2 regions of the Pseudoalteromonas sp. Z1A2 genome follow, and region 2 is predicted to be linked to the other one. Evidence: predicted binding sites of a transcription regulator. Region 2 holds the regulator's gene; the other holds the start of a gene.
What was found. Region 2 encodes LexA, which represses DNA repair genes until DNA is damaged. Its sites were predicted from a motif close to TACTGTATNNNNATACAGTA; they were not measured.
Positions count from the first base shown of each region.

Region 1: the regulator LexA is predicted to act here: its motif matches at 3,212-3,231, upstream of GQR47_RS02970 (YebG family protein).

Region 1 is NZ_WTKX01000003.1:15,957-20,543, forward strand. Features, by position in the region: gene GQR47_RS02945 (peroxiredoxin C) at 1-219, opposite strand, end outside; gene fadR (fatty acid metabolism transcriptional regulator FadR) at 582-1,295, opposite strand; gene dsbB (disulfide bond formation protein DsbB) at 1,826-2,344, shown strand; gene GQR47_RS02960 (DUF6170 family protein) at 2,346-2,648, shown strand; gene GQR47_RS02965 (helix-hairpin-helix domain-containing protein) at 2,673-2,969, opposite strand; gene GQR47_RS02970 (YebG family protein) at 3,284-3,601, shown strand; gene putP (sodium/proline symporter PutP) at 3,875-4,587, opposite strand, start outside.
Region 2 is NZ_WTKX01000027.1:12,500-17,086, reverse strand. Features, by position in the region: gene ctaD (cytochrome c oxidase subunit I) at 1-82, opposite strand, end outside; gene coxB (cytochrome c oxidase subunit II) at 82-1,224, opposite strand; gene lexA (transcriptional repressor LexA) at 1,709-2,326, opposite strand; gene GQR47_RS16475 (PaaI family thioesterase) at 2,494-2,934, shown strand; gene GQR47_RS16470 (hypothetical protein) at 2,935-3,315, opposite strand; gene GQR47_RS16465 (membrane protein) at 3,629-4,354, shown strand; gene GQR47_RS16460 (chaperone modulator CbpM) at 4,417-4,587, opposite strand, start outside.

The DNA.
Region 1 (4,587 bases), on a different contig from region 2:
AATTACTTCTACGCCACGCTTTTGAAACTCTTCAAAACGCTTATCAAATGCAATAAGTTCAGAAGGACATACAAACGTGAAATCTAGTGGGTAAAAGAAGATAACTGCTTTTTTACCTTTAATTGTTTCATGAAGGTTATAGCTATCTACAATTTCACCGTTACCAAGAACAGCTGCAGCGGTAAAGTCTGGTGCCTGGCGGCCTACTAATACACCCATTTTATTCTCCAAATATTTTGAGTTTGTTTTCAATTGCTTTCGCAATGCTGGTACTTATATGGGCGCTAAAAATTAAAAACCAATAGCGCATACATATAATTAATTGGCATTCTAAAGTTATTCACTACAAAAGAACAATCGCATTTAACGATGTGAGCAATCGAAAATAACGAACACTTGCAACTTGCGCTAATATGCTTAAATAATAGGTCTAATTTAAAGTGTAAGTTGCGTTGTAACTAAGTAGAAATTTTAAAAATATCGAAGTGGTTTATGCATTAAACTTTTTAGAATTTCATATACGGTGGCGCTAAATTTTACAGATATAAAAAAACCTGCAAATGCAGGTTTCTCGCTTAGACTTAGTCCATTATATCTGAGGGCATATCACCACGGATTTTTTGCCAAATCTCACCCGTTTGATGACCGTATTTACGCATCATAGAAATAGCACCATCATGCTCTTTCTTTTCTGCCAAAATGGTTAAATCTTTATAAAACTGACGAGCAAGTTCACGAGTTCCAGCATCAGAGAAGTAATGACAACCAATCTTTGAATAAAAGCCTCTAAAGCCGTTAAGTATTAATACATAAATACGGTTATTACCCGCAACGGCTAATTCGTGATGCACTTTATAATCATAGTCAGCAAATGCTTGAGCGGTGTCTTCTAGCTCATGGCTTTGTGATAAAATTTCAATCACGCGTTCAGGATTTAACTTAATTGCAGCACGTGTATAAATAGCACTAATATTAGTACGTGCAGATAAAAGCTGATCTGTCAGCTCTGGCATCTTGTCTTCATCTAAGCGCGCTAATGTTTCAAGAATGTTTAAGCCAGACGTTTCCCAAAAGTTATTTACTTTTGTAGGTTTACCATGCTGAATTGTTAGCCAACCATCACGTGCTAAACGCTGTAATACTTCTCTCAAGGTTGTTCTTGTAACACCAATTAACTCTGAAAGTTCTCGCTCGGCAGGTAAAATTGAACCTGGAGGGAAATCGCCGTTCCAAATGGACTCAACTATATATTCTTCAGCAAATCCTGCTGGGCTTTTCGCTTTAAAAATTCTCATCCAGTTCCCATTCGAATTAATCAACACTCATCGTTTTACACGAATAACTGACTGATTGTACCAGACGAAGCACAACTAACAAGTAAAGTAATATATATTAATAAAGCAAATGGGTAGAAATTTAAAATTAATAAATAATTAAATTTGGGTCTCTCTAATTTAGCTACAATGCATGAATATCTAGAGTAATATTCATTGTAGGTACATTGTTATTATGGAGATATTTTTATTTACGCAGCGCCTGAGCTTAATTAACTTATCCCGCACTTGCCATAAGAAAAAGTACAAAAAAGTGCAACCATAAAAAATTCTTTAGATGATGCATCACCTTAGTATAAGTAAGCAATATAACTGAGCTTATGTATCGATGGGAAAATAATAGAACGTCATTTAACCTTTGCTAAGGCTGAATTGAGTAGTCATTAATTTCATCTTATAAAAAGCGACTTCGGTAGCTTTTTTTTCCTTTTTGTTGCTGCATACTTTATCCTACGTCATAATCTAACGTCCTATTAAAACGCGGAATTTTTATGAACTGGCTTGCACAATTACCTACCCAACGAACCCCGTGGCTTTTATTTACAGCTATCGTTTTTTTACTTGAAGTTACCGCTCTTTTCTTTCAATACAAAATGGGGTTAGCGCCTTGCATAATGTGTATATATCAACGCACTGCAGTATTGGGGTTATTAGGCGCAGGGATTGTAGGCTCAAGTAAACCACAAAGTAAAACTGTGCGTATGATAGCGTATGTTATTTGGGGAATATCGAGTGTTTGGGGATACTTAATTGCTCGCGAACATATTGATATGCAGACCACCACAGACCCTTTTGCATTTAGCTGCGAGTTTGAACCAAATTTCCCATCATTTATGCCACTACATGAATGGATACCTAGCTTTTTTCAAGCTACCGGGGATTGTGGAAATATAGATTGGCAGTTTGTTGGCATGAGCATGCCTGCTTGGATGGAAGTGATATTTGGGATTTTCTCACTAACGCTATTTATTATAATTATTGCCCGTTTATCAATTAAAAAGTCGATTTGATATGTTTACATTTTTTTCAAGCCAATTAGACCAGCTTAAGCATTTAAAAGTACGCCAGCGTCAAGACGTAATTGCGCTTGCATTAAGTCAGCTATCGCCAACTGATAAAGTTCTATTGCGTATTATAAAGTTGCTATTACTTAGCCCACTATTTTTAATATTCACTGTATTTAAAGGTTGGATATTAATACCATTTTTGATATTTGGCGGATTGTGCTATCCACTATTAACTACACCTATTGAAATTAACTTTGCTAAAAAGCACTTAAGCGATGCGCTAAAACAATTTAATCAGGGCGCCTAGCACCCTGATTACTTTTTAGAAATATTAAAGTGAAAGTTTCCCCTCTAATTTAGCTAAAAGTTTTTTGCCAATCCCTTTAACTTGCGATAAATCACTAACGCTTTTAAATTCGCCATTTTCTTCACGATAATCCACAATTGCCTGCGCTTTTTTCTTACCTATACCAGGTAACTTAGCAAGCATCTCTGCATCAGCATTATTTATACTAATTGTCTCAGCTTGAGGCATTTGCTTAGTTACTTCTGATAATTGTGCATACGCGGTAGTCGCGGGTAGTAAACATAATAAACTTATGATGAGTAAATTTTTTAACGTTTTCATTAAACTTGCCCTTATTCTTCTTTTCTTAATTTTGAGTATTGCTCAGGAAATCAATAAATAAGGAACTGTAAAGTTCATCACTTAAAGTGTACCTAAACGCATTACCACTATGATCCGAAATCCTGAAAATGCAGCTGGTACAACAAAGTGATTGCTTAACTAAAGTAAAGTTACCGTTTTTTGTCAAATTTAAGACACCTAAAAATTAATACTTCGCGCTTGCAAATTTACTTACAAACCATTACTGTACATAAAAACAGTAATCTAATGGTTTTTTAAAAACCACGGTGCCAAGCAATTTTGCAGGAGAAATCATGGCTGTTGTTGTTAAATATGTTGTAGAACGAAACGGAGTCGAGCGTATGACGTTTACTACCAAAAAAGAAGCGGATGCTTATGACAAGATGCTCGATATAGCAGAATCACTTGAGCTGATGCTAGAAAAGGTAGACGTACCGCTTAGTGAGCAACAAATTGAATCACTTGCTTTAGAAATAGCGAAAAGCAAAGATGATTTTATGACCATATTAAAAGGTGGCAAAGATCCAGCTGTTACCAAAGCGCCAGCAAAAAGTAAAAAGTCAGATAACGTTGCATCAATTGAAGATAACAACGATAAAAAAGTAAGTTAATTCATAGAATGCTCCCTCCTCGAACGGGACAAACTAAATAAAAAAGGGAGCAACTAAGTTGCTCCCTTTTTTATTATACCAATTCGCTTAATTAAATGATCTCTTTGAGGGTGGAAAAACGTGTTGATAGCTAGGCAAAAATTCGATATTTAGTTGTTCTAAATGAGAATTTTTTAACGCCGGTAGCAACACGTTTAGCCCCGCAAAATGATTAAGTATTATTGCGGATTGGTATTAATTACTACTCATTTTAAAATAAATAGTAATTGCTAATTAAAGCTCTTTTTCTACTTCATCAAATAAAGCAGTGATGTTTTGCTCAGGCTCTTTTGTTACTAAGCTAACAACAACAATTGCAATACTCGCTAAAATAAAGCCCGGTACTATTTCGTACATAAAGCTACTTAAGCTTTCACCATTGATAGTAAATGGTCCATATATCCAAATTAGCACAGTAAATGCGCCTACTAACATACCAGCTAACGCACCAGCAAAGTTCATGCGTTTCCAATAAAGGCTAAACAATACAAGAGGTCCAAACGCAGCACCAAAGCCAGCCCACGCATTACTTACTAGGTCTAAAATAGAGCTATCTCTATCGTAAGCTAAATAAATAGCGAACATAGCAACTACGGCAACACTAATACGGCCAACAGCAACTAGCTCTTTATCACTGGCATCTTTACGTAAGAATGTTTTATAGAAATCTTCTGTTAATGAACTTGAACTAACCAATAATTGAGATGAGATAGTACTCATAATCGCAGCCAAAATTGCAGCAAGTAAAAAGCCAGCAATAAGTGGGTGGAACAGCAACTCAGAAAGAATTAAGAAAATTGTTTCAGGGTCTTCAACTACAATGTTGTTCTCATAAGTATAAGCTGCACCAAATATACCAGTACCAACAGCACCAATGGCAGCAACAATCATCCATGTCATACCAATACGGCGTGCTTTAGGCATATCTTTAACACTACGTACCGACA
Region 2 (4,587 bases):
AAAGCCAGCGTTTAAAACCTTTAGCTGGGTGATGAGCATGATGAGCTTCATTGGCGTTAGGTTGTTCTACTATGCTACTCATTAGTTCGCCTCCACTTTGGCATCAAGTGCTGCCTGTATTTGACTCGGTTGAATAACATCACCCGTATCATTACCCCACGCATTACGTTTATAAGTAATAACCGCAGCTAATTGCTTTATAGATAACTGTTTGGCAAATGCTTGCATTGCCGTACCGGGTCGTCCATGGATAACTACATCAATGTGATCTTTTATATCGCCAAGCACTATCGGGCTACCTTTAAGTGCAGGAAATACACCCGGTAACCCCATGCCAGTAGGTTGATGACATGCAGCACAATTAGCCATATATACTTGTTCGCCTAAAGTCATTAATTCTTCTTTTGGGAGGGTTTTATCAAGTAATGCGGCATCTGCTAATGCTGCTTTTTGTTTAGCCTGCTTTGCATCTGCAAGCCATGTTTTAAAATCAGCTTCAGATTTAGCGATCACCACAACGGGCATAAAGCCATGGTCTTTACCACACAACTCAGCACATTGGCCTCGGTAAGTACCTTCTTCGTTTATGTTCGTCCATGTTTCGTTTATAAAGCCGGGGTTCGCATCTTTTTTAACTGCAAAATCAGGTACCCACCAAGAGTGAATAACATCATCAGAAGTCATTAAAAATCGTACTTTTTGATTTATTGGCAGTACAAGAGGCTTATCAACCTCAAGTAAGTAGTTAGGGTTTTTATCTGCAAGATTCGCTATTTCATCTTGCGGGGTAGATAAAATAGAGTAGAACTCTACATCTTCGCCCATATATTCATAATGCCATTTCCATTGCGAACCCGTAATTTTAATAGTGAGATCAGCTTTGCTGGCATCTTCCATTGCAATAAGGGTTTTAGTGGCTGGTACTGCCATAGCAATTAAAATAACAAACGGAATTGCAGTCCAAAGTATTTCTACTTTAGTGCTTTCGTGAAATTGGGCAGGTACAGCCCCTTTAGATTTACGGTGATGAATAAGTGCCCAAAACATAATTGCGAACACTATCACCCCAATCACACAACATATTATAAATATGGTCATGTGCAGCTGATATACATTATTGCTTATATCGGTTACGCCTTTGCGCATATTGTATTGGCTGTTAGCCAAAACTGGGTGCGAAAAAACACATAATATAAGCCACAAGGTAGAGGTCAGTTTACCCATGTGACGGCTCCTTTGATGCTATTGCGAATGCAAAGCGAAGAGGCATACGGCTTAAACGCCAATTCGTTATTTTTATTTTTTTAGCCAATCTTATTTAATATTGATTGGTTTTGCTGCGCCAACAACGAGTTTGTGTATATTGTGTGTTCTCAAAACTAAAAAGCTGTGAGTTATTATTAGCTCAGCACATTAACAATTAGCTAAAAAACGAACAACAAGCAAGTTTTAGTATAAAAAACAATCAGGTGATATTGAATAATTAATAAAAAATCGGTAATCAACTGGGCAACAGAAAGTTCAAAATATGAGCAAAACAAAGGGGTTTAACGCATTCGGAGGGGGAAAATATAAGTGCAAAAAAGTTTACAGCTTAAATAGTCAGTGGGCTGTTTACGCCCTATTTTTTAGTACAAATTTTAAAACAAAAATGCGTACTAATTAGTACGCATTTATAAAGCTGCTTGTTTAAAAGCTATTTTTAAAGTCACATCCAATCAGCGTTTCTTATAACGCCAACGGCTAAGCCTTCAATATTAAAAGACTCATTCTCAAGATCTACTTCAATAGAGTCAAAATCGTCGTTTTCAGCATGAAGTAATACTTTACGACCCGCTTTCTCAAGACGTTTTACAGTTACGTCTTCGTCTAGGCGAGCAACAACAACTTGTCCATTTTCAGCGGTTTGAGTACGATGTACAGCAAGTAAATCACCATCCATAATACCAATATCTTTCATGCTCATACCGTTAACGCGTAGTAAAAAATCTGCAGCCGGTTTAAACATTAATGGATCGATTTTGCAGTGACTTTCAACGTGCTCTTGCGCCAAAATAGGTGAACCAGCAGCAACACGCCCTATAAGCGGTAAACCTAATTGTTCTGGCTCTTCTTCTTCAATTAATTGAATACCACGGCTTGCACCTGGTTTCATTTTAATTGCGCCTTTTTTAGCAAGTGCTTTTAAATGTTCTTCAGCAGCATTGGCACTTTTAAAACCTAATGTTTGCGCTATTTCAGCACGTGTAGGAGGCATACCAGTGTCTTTAATAAAAACTTTAATTAGTTCGAGTATTTGAGCTTGGCGGTTCGTTAATGGTCGCATACAACTGGTTTTCCATACAGTACATTTAACTGTGAGTATATACAGTTAAATAAAAATCGCAAATTTAAATTAAGCCTTAAAATAGCTAAAGTAATTTCACTTGTGTACATTTTAGGGATATAACTAAAGCTGAGTTTATAAATGATTAAAAATGCAAAGGAGACATTATGAGTATTTGGTACCAGCCCATCACCTTAGAGCTGTGCAAGCAGTTAGAGCAAGGCGTTAATGGCCAAGGAACATTAATGAAAACTATGGGGATAGAAGTCACAGAAATTGGCGATGATTATTTGGTTGCCACAATGCCGGCAATTCCTGAGCATCATAACCCAATGGGGATGGTTCACGGCGGTGCTAACGTTGTACTTGCCGAAACAGTTGCCAGCTATGCCGCTAACTTTGTTGTCGATTTTACTAAATTTTACTGTGTAGGGCAGGAAATTAGCGCAAGTCATTTAAAAGCATCTCGCAACGGCACTTTAACAGCAACGGCTAGAGCGTTTCATATTGGCAAACGTAGTTCAGTATGGGAAATAAAAATTACAAATAGCCGCAATGAGCTGTGCTGCGTATCAAAAATGACCGCAGCAGTCGTAGAGCGAAGATAGTTACTTTTCGATTGGGTAAATGGTAATTTCCATACCCGCACCAATCGCAGATATACGCAATAATGTATCTGCATCTAAGGCTTGATTAAAGCACTTAGGAGAAGTCCCTGATTCAAAACCAATATCAAACGTTCTACGTGAACAACTTAACCATTGCTTTAGCGCGTTACGCGAACACGATTCAATAAGCTCACATATATGGTTTATGGCTTTATCAGGTGTGCTCACCTCACCTGTAGCTTCAATACGTGCTAGTTGACGGTATTCGTCTTTGTCATAATGTAAAATCGTCGCGACTTTTTTCAAGTCCGCCACTAGCAAACTAATATCTTGCTTTGATTCAAGCTCAAGATCTACATTTAAAAATTGAATTTCCGACATCGTTTCGTATTTATCCTCTAATAATTTCATTGCAAACTTTAACGCAGTTTTACCGTTATACCAAATCAACTATGCTCTATTAACCACTTTATATGGATATTTCGTAGCTTTTAAGTATTTTTTAGCATTTAAAGCTAGCTGGATATCAAACATCTAGCTCAATTAAACAGATAAGTCATGTTAGGAATTTAAGTGTAATCTTTTTTATTTTTAAATGATTACAGTAAGCTATAGTTTAAACTGCGACAAAATGTCGCAGTAACTTATCCTATTAATGTAATAAACTAGCCTCTAAAAATAATAAGACTAAAACATGAATAAAAAAATATTTAAGCATGCTCGCAAGTTACATAAATGGTTAGGTTATTTATTAGCACTACAAATTTTAGCATGGTTACTAGGTGGTTTAATTATGAGTGCAATCCCTCTTGATAAAGTTCATGGGAAGCATCTTGCAACACGCACTCTTAATAATCCATTTACGCAGGCTGATTATATTGCTTCCCTTGACGATATTGCCTCTCAGGTGGTTAATCCAACACAAATAATTTTTGAGAACTTCTTAACTACACCACTTATTACTGTCTTTAGTAATAACGAGCAGCAAAGCTTCAATGGCATAACAGGCCGACCATTTGAACCGCCAACTAAAATACAAATTACCGCAAATGCTAAAGCACACTTACTTATTGATGCTCAAGTAACAAGCGCTGTACTACTAAAGCAAGGTATGCGAGAAGTTGGATATAAAACCAATGTTTGGCAGGTACAATTTGACGACACATTTAACACAACACTGTACTTGTCAGAAAATAACGGCAAAGTTGTCACCGTTCGCAGCACGCTATGGCGAATATTCGACTTTTTTTGGATGTTACATATTATGGATTACGATGAGCGAGAGGATTTTAATAATCCGCTGCTTATTAGCTTTTCAGCAACCAGCGTACTTTTTTGTTTAAGTGGAATATTATTACTTATACAAAATATACGACTAAAACGATTTATCCGAATTAAAAATAAGAATAAATCAAAGTAGTCATATTGGTTTTTGAGAGCTAGCGCCCACTTATCAAAGAGTAAATAAGCCTAGGGCTTGTTTTATTCCAAGTGCTTAAATCGACTCAAATGTCGCTTTAACATTTCGTTTTCGAAAATCAACTCATCACGCTCATCCAGCAATTGTAAAACTAAAGCTATTGCCGACCAATCTAACGAAAAGTCATGCTGGATACGGGCCGCTTTTTTAACTAAGGTCACTGCAGATACCGT